4 regions of the Sphingobium sp. BYY-5 genome follow, and region 1 is predicted to be linked to each of the others. Evidence: riboswitches for the same ligand, from Rfam matches in the RefSeq annotation. Region 1 holds a riboswitch; each other region holds the start of a gene.
What was found. Region 1 has a riboswitch for cobalamin ahead of MOK15_RS04565 (TonB-dependent receptor). Riboswitches for the same ligand answer to the same signal wherever they lie in the genome.

Region 1 (2,198 bases):
CGCCAGGTGGTGGTGTCCTGAAAGCGGTTATTGTCGTCGTAACGCACCGACCCGCCCAGCGAGAGCGCGCCGGCCGTCATCTCATATTGCCCGACCAGCCCGATATTGTCGGTATGCCGCCTGCCCATGAAGGCAAAGCTCGAAAGGTTCCGGAAACTCTCCCGCTCCACATCGATCGCGCCGGTGATGCGGTGCGTCACCGCTTCCGTGCCGAGGGTCAGGCTGGAAGAGAGGGAGCCTTTGTAGCGGCGACCCTTGTCACCATAGTCGAAGCCAAAGGCGTTATAGCCCTTGCGCGTCGTATCGGCGAACTGGCCCGACAGCGTGCTGATCCATCGCCCGTCCAGCCCGGTAAGCTGCGCCGATAGCAGGCCATAGAGCGCTTCGTTGCGATAACGGACACCGGGGCTGTCGACCGTGTAACCGAACAGAGGGCTGGTGGGATCGAACTCGCTGTTGTTGGTGTCGGCCTTGGTCAGGCTGTAGCGCAGCACGCCCGTCAGCTTGACGGCGTCGGTCGGCGTCCAGTTGACCTTGCTGGTCGCGCCCAGGCTTTGGGAGCCGATGTCCCGGTTGCCGCCGCGCGCGGTGGGATAGCCGTCCGTGTCATAATAAGAGGCGGACAGGGCGTAGTCGAAGCCGTCGCTGGCGCCCGCCACGCGCGCGGCGCTGCTGACCGTGCCGAAGGAACCGCCCTCGATCCGTCCGCTGATGCCCGGCGCCTCGCGACCCGACAGGGTGATATAATTGACCACGCCGCCGATCGCGTCGGAACCGTAGAGCGAGGATTGCTGGCCGCGCAGCACCTCGATCCGGGCGGCGGGATCGGCGATCAGCGTGCCGAAATCAAATTCGCCATAATAGGGATCGGCGGCCTCGATACCATCGATCAGCACCAGAACATGATTGGCTTCGCTGCCGCGCAGGCGGATTTGCGTCTGGCCGCCGACTCCGCCGATCCGGCTGATGGCGATGCCGGGCACGTCGCGCAGCACGTCGGACACGATGCGCGTCTGCCGCGCTTCCAGCGTGGCGGCGTCGATCACGGTGACGGACGCGCCGAGCTGGCTGGCCTTCACCCCTTCGCCGGAACGGGAGGCGGTGACGAGGATCTCATCGCCGGGGCGCGTGCCGGGTTCCGTTTCGGGCGCCTGAGCCAGGGCAGGCGTCGCCGCTGCCAGGGCCAATAGGGAAATAGTCTTTACAGTCTTCATCGGAGAGCCCCCTCCGAACGCCGGCAACGAAGGCAGGGCCTGCCGAACGCGCAACGCGATCGACCGGCGCATGGTGGCGGACTGGCGTTGTTGCGCCCGCATACCCCGCGCCGAAGCGGCCCCGGCCGCTTGGTCGTCGCTCGACGGACATTCTCCGTGCCCTGGTCTCTCCCTGGACCTGGGACAATGAGCGACCCACGCTGGCTGGTCTCCTGGCTCGCGGGTCGTCGCTTGATGCACACCTTCCCAGGGTCTCCCCCAGTGGCTGTCCCGGCCTGTTCCGGAACCTGTGCATCGCGCTCGCCGCTTACAGTTGCAGGGACAGCCCTGGATTTGCCGGCTCTTGTTAAGCCGCCTCACCATGTTCCCATTCAAGCCCCTCGCGGGGCACCGACGCGGTCATGGAGAACAGATATTCCCCACCATCATGCCCATAACGCGCCGCACCATTTTGGCAATGTGCTTTCGTCCGGCGCCTCTGTCGGGGGGAAGAGGGATGCTGCCCTTTCCATTTGCAAAGACGGTGAAAAACAACAAAGGGGGCGCATCAAGGGGAGCGCCATGAAGAAGCAGCTATTGTCCGCCATCCTGTTGGCCGTGCCAGCCACCGCCTGGGCTGAAGCGCCCGACGATGCGCCGTCCATCGTGGTGACGGGGGCGGGGCTGGACCTGCCGCCGGGCACGCCGGTCTATGGGTCGGTGGTGATCGACCGGCAGCGGCTGATGGACAGTGCTTCAGGCCGGATCGAGAGCGTGCTGGGCGATGTCGCGGGTTTCCAGCAGTTCCGCCGGTCAGACAGCCGGTCGTCCAACCCGTCCAATCAGGGGGCGACCTTGCGCGCGCTGGGCGGCAATGCGTCAAGCCGTACGCTGATGCTGCTCGACGGCGTGCCGATCGCCGATCCCTTTTTCGGCTATATCCCGTTCAGCGCGCTTGCGCCCGAGCGACTGTCGGTGGTTCGCGTGACGCGGGGCGGGGGCATC
Region 2 (2,198 bases), on a different contig from region 1:
GAGCCTGGACAGGCGTCGATGCGCAGCAACCGCTCAGCCGGATCGCTCGACAGGCCGGGATAGTCGGCGGGGGCGCCTTCGCCCTCAACAAGAAGGATACGCCAGGGGGTGATACGCACACCCTGCCCGCCTTGCCCATCCATCATACGCGCGAAGGTGTCCGCATTCAGGCGGCCGAACGCCACACCATAGGCCGCTCCTCGGTCCCAGCGTCCGGGGACCAAGGGCGGCAAAGAAGGGGCGGGCTTGTCCGTGCCCGCCGCCCATATGGGCAGCGGCTTATCATGCCGGGCCATGCGTCCCGCCTGCGCTCCGCCGCTTGCCGCGAACCAGTGGGCGAGCGCGATCAGGGCGTCCACTTCCCGATGCCGTTCCACAACCACCCCGTTCGTCCGGCCGTCCGCGCGCAGCATGATGGCGCCGTCCACTGTTCGTTCGAGCCGGAAGTCCCCCGGCTTACCGGTGAGGACGGGCGCTGGGCCAGTATCGATGACAAATCCGACCTTGTCCGGCAGTTCCGGCAGTTCCGGCAGTTCGTCCAACCGTTCGAGCAATTCGCAGCCGATGCGATGGCTGGCGTCATCGTCCTGCCAATCCGGCGCGATCAGGATATTGCGCACGCCTTCACGGTCGGCATCGCTATCGACCAGGTCGAGGTCCAGCAGGCATTCGAGCAGCTTGGGCCATGTCGCCTCGCTCACGCCCCGGATTTGGAGGTTGGCGCGGCGTGTCACATCGATCTGGCCATTGCCGTGGGCGATCGCTGCCGCGCACAGGCCAGCAACCTCGGCCTGTGTCAGGCGGCCCAGGCGCGGCTTCACCCGCATCAGCAATCCGTCGCCCGCCATCATCGGGCGCCAGGCGTTTGGGCACCAGCCCCTGACCGCCCCCTTGCCCCTGCCTTCGCCGTCCCGGCCCACATAGCTTCTCCGCGCGCCCGGACGCAAAATGGCGGGGCTTGCCGGCATCACCGGTCGACGCGCAACGGCGGGCAGGCGCGACAGGCACCCGTCACCACGCGACCGTGCAGCCCCAGCCGCACAGCTTCGTCGCCCAGACGGAGAAGGACCGTGCCATGACCAACCCCTGGGTCAGGGCAAGAGCGACCACGGCACCGGCCGGTCTCCTGGCTCGCGGGTCATGGCTTGATGCACACCTTCCCGGCCCGGCGATCCGCCTGCCCAGTGGTTGCCCCCAAGGGGCCGATGCATCGCACTATCCGCTCACAGTTGCAGGGACAGCCGCGGAATTGGGAGCAAGGCCCCCGCACCGCATTCCCGATTATGCCCCTTGCGGAGCACCGGTGCGTTCATGGAATGCCCGGATCGCTCCAAAGGCATCACAGCTCCACTAGTCGAAACTCACGGTCGAGCCAAGCTGGGACTGTTGGTTGAGATGGTGGGCCTGGCCTTTGCGCCCGTTCCCTCCTCTCTTCAGCGCGAATAGCCGCCGCCAGCCGATCACCATGCCGCTCACGGAAATGGCCACACCGGCAATGGACAGGAACCAGATCAAGACGTGCCGCATGACCGGCCAGATGAGCAGCCAAGGCAGGTCCAGGCTGTGCAACGCGTTGAACAGCCAACGATAAGAGCGACCCCCAGCCCCCAACTGCCCGAGCAACGCCCCGGTCGCCGGATCGATGTGCAACCATGTGCGCGCGGGATCGACAAACTTCAGGCGCAGGATCGGTAGAGGCCGACTGTCATCCCGCGGGTCCCCGGTCGAATACCAATATCGATCCGGCTGTTCCAACCGCTCGACACCGACCAGCCGGGCACCCGGCATCGCATTGCGCGCCATGGCCAGGATGCGTGGCTGGTCAAGTATGATGGGTCGGCCATTCCGTCCATCCAGCAGTTCGGCCGGTTGCGGCCCCCAAATGGTGATGATGGGCAGGCCGCCCAGATAGGCGAACCGTATTTCTCTGGCATCGTGCCCGCGCCGAAGAAATATGGCGGGGTCAATGGCCGGAAAGACAGGTTGGGCGCGGGCGTAAAGGCGCGGCACGTCCGCCTGCCCCTTGTCGCGCAGGCCGCCCCATGGGCTCATCGACAGCCAGCCGCTGAACACCCAACCCACAAGGAACAGGCCGCCCAACAGCCCGACGACATGATGCCACTTCATCCAGCCGCGATAGGGACTGACGGAACCTGACTTGTACCGCCGGTTCAGGCGGACACGCAGCACGCCGATCC
Region 3 (2,198 bases), on a different contig from region 1:
ATCTCCTGCGTCAGATTTGCGGTGGTGCGGTTCCCGGTCTGTTTCTGGATATGGTAGAGATCAAGAAAGCTCGACTGCCGCACCTGTGCCGGGCTGCTGGCGGTCGCTGGAATGTAAGTCAGATTCTCCGCATTCTTCCAATATTTATTGGCCCATAGATGATAGACGGTGCTGCGGATGATGAGCGCATCGGATGGCGTCCATTCCACCTTCGCCTGGCTCCAATTGTCGCGGAAGCGCAGATTGGCGTCCGTGACATTGTAATTGTTGCGGCGAAGCGACCGGTCGAGCTTGCCGTTGACCAGCGGTACGCCGAACCAGATACGCGGACTTTGGCTGCTATAATCATGCGATAGGGTGAAGCTGAGATTTTCGGCCGGTTTCAGCCGGATCGATCCCGCAAGAGCCAGCGCATGGGAATCGCCGCGATCCATCCATCCTTCGGACCGGCGATAGCTGGCGTCGGTGCGAAAGCTGACTCCATCGGTGATGGGTCCACCCGCGCCCGCCGCGACATTCAGGCTGTCATAGGAGGCGATGCCGATACGGCCACTGACCTCCATCTCATCGGACGGCTGCTTGCGCACCACGTTGACCGCACCGCCGATCGCACCCTCGCCATAGAGGACCGAGGCAGGGCCCCGCAAAATCTCCACGCTCTGCGCCATCCACGGGTCGGCCGGGAAGGTCAGCGTGTTATTGTACATGCGCATCCCGTCATAGAGGGTCATCACCGAATTCTGGCCGGTGAAGCCGCGCGCCGAGAGACCATAACCGAACACGCCGGAGGTATTGACGATCCCGGTCGCGCGGGCGGCAGCATCCTGAACGGTCAGATCGCCGCGCAGACGAATTGCATCCCCGTCCAGCGTTTCAACGCTGGCGGGCATTTCCAGTGGTGTCAGGCCAAGACGGCTGGCACCCTCTGTCTTCAGGTTGAAGCGGAGCGTATCGACCGCGCCCGTGACGACGATCGCGGCATTTTCAGCCTCTGCGTCAGGTTGTGCATAAGCGATAACAGACGCAGCAAGAGTGAAGACCGCAACCGCAGCCGATGTGAACTTCAACATTATCTTCCCCCGTCGGCGTCGCACGACATCTGGACGGGGGCGTGCCGTTCACGAACGGTCGGCAGCCGGCGTCGGCCGGACGCCAGGGGCGACCGATACACGGCTTTCCGATGCGGCCCCAGCCGCTCGTTCGTCGCTCAAACGGAGTTCACCGTGCCACGGCCACACCCTGGACCAAGGCAAGAGCGACCAGACACCGGCAGGTCTCCTGGCTCATGGGTCATCACTTGATATACGGCCTTCCCAGGCCTTCGCTGAATTTAGCATCCGGCCCAGTGGCTGGCGGCTCGGGCGCAATGCCGTCCGCACATGTATATCGCGCTCGCCACTTACAGTTGCAGGGGCAGCTATGGATTAAGGCCCCGAAAGGCCCGCACCATATTCCCTTTTCATCCCCGTCTCCGGGGAACCGACGCGATCTTCGCCCCACCCGCACCTCAAAGGCGCAAGAAGGACAAGGCTCCTTATAATTCCGGTTTCGCACAGGCAAGCGCTATCCAGCGACATCCGCCTCGCGATGCTGCGCCCGGTTTCCCGTACGATATCCTATATGTCCGGGGTCCGGCCCCTAGGGCCGATCGACATTCACAGTCTTAGGCGCTTCCTACGCCGTCATGCCGGACTTGATCCGGCATGACGTTGAAAATGAGGCCGAGGCTTCAGCTTTAATCTGAATCTCGATCCGCCCTAATGTTGACGACAGGCGCGTTGTCGTGGCCGGTTCAGCATGGTGACGGCTATCCAGCCCAGACCCAAAGGGAGCAGGCACAGGCCGACGACTATCGGCAGCATATGTTCCACGCCGAACCCCCACCGCATGGCTTCCGACCCGGCGAAATAGCCCGGCGCCAGGAGCGCTGGAATCCATAGCAGCGCGGAAAGGATATTCGCAGCCTGGAACGGTATCTGCGGCATTTTCAGAACACCCGCGACCAGGGGAATGGTCGCACGGAGAGGCCCCAGAAATCGTCCCAGCAGCACCGAGATGAAGCCATATCGCCGAAAGGCCAGCCGCGCCCGCGCCAGTGCCAGACGATGGCCTTTCAGCCAGCGATGCCGATAAATGGCTGGCCCAAGGGCACGACCCAGCATGTAGGAGAGCCAGTCCCCCAATATCGCGCCGGCGAG
Region 4 (2,198 bases), on a different contig from region 1:
GATGTCGATCAACACCACCTGGCCGAAAGCGGCCAGTGCGGAAGGGGAGCCAAGATTGGAGAAGTCGGCGACGATATGATGCCAGATGTCGTTCATAAATCCTCTCGCCATCCGGCAGGAGAGGGCGTCGGGACGCCAGCGCCTGAACGAACGGCCTTTGTCATGCGGATTGGGGCCGCCGCCGAATAGGAAGCGAAGCTGTCATCAGCCTTTCAGGGCGGCATGACTATCGCACGCAGCTTCACTTCCCCTGGCGGGCTGTTACTGGCGTTGCAGCAACCGCTCCGCCGACAGGCCGAACGCCACGCCGATCGTCGCCCACAGCACCAACTGGGTTGCCATGGCGGCAACGCGGAAATTCCACAGCAGGCTCGCGGGGAAATGTTCGGGCACCTCATCGATCGTGGGCAGCAGATATTGGCCCAGCATGACCAGCAGCAGATAGGCGCCGATCGCGAGCAGGACGGCATCGATCCTGCGCCAGGAGCGGGACAGCGCCATGCGCAGCCTGCCAGCAATCACCGCAGCGCCCAAGGACAGGACAATCATCGCGAAATAGGCGGCGGTGCGGACGCCCACCGTTTCATGTCGCCCGACGGCAGGCGGTGTCTGCGGATATTTGATCGCCGGCACGATCACGACCAGCAGGAAGGCCAGGCCCGCCAGTAGCAGCGCGAAGCTGCGCGGTCCCATCCGCCCGATCCGCCCGTAGCCATAAGCGAAAACCAGCGAAAAAATGCCGCCCACCGCAGCGCCATAAAGCGTCAACGCCGTGAGCAGCCCCGCGCCCTTCTGGGTAGCGCGGCTGACCAGTTCTTCCTCTCCGCCACCCATATCATGGGCGGCATGGGACGCTTCATAGGCGATGGCCAGGTCGACCTGCGGCTCGGCGATGACGCGCGCGCACAAGGTCGACAGCAGGGCCGCCAGAATGCCCGCCAGCATTCCGCGCCACAAGAGATCCTTGGTCATGTGATTGGGCTGTCAGTGGCAGGGGAAGCCGAGCAGATGACGGCCGTCATGCACATATTCATGCACATACATGCCGTCGAACAGGGCATAGGCACCTTGTTCGGTGCTGACGAAATAGAGAAAGATCATCGCGATCAGCAACCCGAACACGGCCCAGGGGGCGATATCCTCGATCGGAATTGCGGCCTGCCCGCGTACGGGAATGAAAACGTCGTCGAACAGGGCGGCATTGCTGGCCATGGTCATGCTCCTTTGCGGGATGTCGCGTCCCGATGGGGGTATCAAAAGCCCAGGAAGAAAATCTGGCTCTCGACGCGCGGCAAGGGCATCGATTACAGTGGCGCGACCGCGCCGGATTTGCACCGGCTTCCTCTTCCTGGACGCTGTCTGTCCTTTGAACCGGCAGGCGATCGGCGTCAACTGTCTGTCGGAGCTTTGCCTGACCCTTACGCTTACCCTTACCCTTACCCTTACCCTTACCCTGGTCTGTGCCGGTGCGACACGCTTCAGTCGATCGGGTGGCTTTGCCGGGCCGGAAGAGCCGCTGGACGATGCCGGTCGTCGCGCGGCCGTGGCGGCGATGGCGGGCGTGCGGTTTGATCGGCTCTTTTGCAGTCCCGCGCGGTCCGCGATGGAAACGGCAGCGGCCATGGCGCTGCCGGTGGAACCGGAAATCGCATTGCGTGACGTCGATCATGGCGCGTGGAGCGGGCGCACCATTATGGAGGTCGGTGCATCGCATCCCGATGGATTGGCAGCCTGGCTTGCCGATCCCGCCGCCGGCGCTCCGGATGGGGAGGATATGGCGAATGCCGCCGCGCGCATCGGCTCCTGGATCGATAGCCTGGCGGGGCAGACGTCAGGCCGGCCGGGGGCGATTACGCATCCGATGATGATCCGCGCCGCGCTGGCTCATATGCTCGACATGCCGTTGCGCGCGACCCTCGCCATCGACATCGCCCCGCTTTCATTCTGCCGCCTTTCCTTCAATCGGGCATGGCGCCTGCAGGCGCTTGGCGCGCTCCCTATTGATAGTGGTGGAAAGGCTAAAGCCGCTTACCATGCCAGCGCAGATGATCCTCCATGAAGGTGGAGATGAAATAATAGCTATGGTCATAGCTAGGCTGGACCCGCAGGTTAAGGTCGATCCCTGCGACGGAGCAGGCGGCTTCCAGCAACTCGGGCTTCAATTGTTCGGCCAGGAATGGGTCCGCCGCGCCCTGATC

Region 2: it holds a riboswitch for cobalamin, as region 1 does, so the genes downstream of both, MOK15_RS18490 (cobalamin biosynthesis protein CobG) here and MOK15_RS04565 (TonB-dependent receptor) in region 1, are expected to answer to the same signal.
Region 3: it holds a riboswitch for cobalamin, as region 1 does, so the genes downstream of both, MOK15_RS18500 (TonB-dependent receptor) here and MOK15_RS04565 (TonB-dependent receptor) in region 1, are expected to answer to the same signal.
Region 4: it holds a riboswitch for cobalamin, as region 1 does, so the genes downstream of both, MOK15_RS16700 (CbtB-domain containing protein) here and MOK15_RS04565 (TonB-dependent receptor) in region 1, are expected to answer to the same signal.

The regions. Positions count from the first base shown of each region.
Region 1 is NZ_JALEBH010000001.1:934,159-936,356, forward strand. Features, by position in the region: gene MOK15_RS04565 (TonB-dependent receptor) at 1-1,214, opposite strand, end outside; cobalamin riboswitch at 1,399-1,624, opposite strand; gene MOK15_RS04570 (TonB-dependent receptor) at 1,776-2,198, shown strand, end outside.
Region 2 is NZ_JALEBH010000002.1:541,509-543,706, forward strand. Features, by position in the region: gene MOK15_RS18490 (cobalamin biosynthesis protein CobG) at 1-851, opposite strand, end outside; cobalamin riboswitch at 1,099-1,320, opposite strand; gene MOK15_RS18495 (PepSY domain-containing protein) at 1,351-2,198, opposite strand, start outside.
Region 3 is NZ_JALEBH010000002.1:545,483-547,680, forward strand. Features, by position in the region: gene MOK15_RS18500 (TonB-dependent receptor) at 1-1,070, opposite strand, end outside; cobalamin riboswitch at 1,251-1,499, opposite strand; gene MOK15_RS18505 (DedA family protein) at 1,758-2,198, opposite strand, start outside.
Region 4 is NZ_JALEBH010000002.1:78,667-80,864, forward strand. Features, by position in the region: gene MOK15_RS16690 (YjbE family putative metal transport protein) at 1-96, opposite strand, end outside; gene MOK15_RS16695 (CbtA family protein) at 262-972, opposite strand; gene MOK15_RS16700 (CbtB-domain containing protein) at 985-1,212, opposite strand; adenosylcobalamin (AdoCbl) riboswitch at 1,216-1,369, opposite strand; gene MOK15_RS16705 (histidine phosphatase family protein) at 1,367-2,059, shown strand; gene fghA (S-formylglutathione hydrolase) at 2,019-2,198, opposite strand, start outside.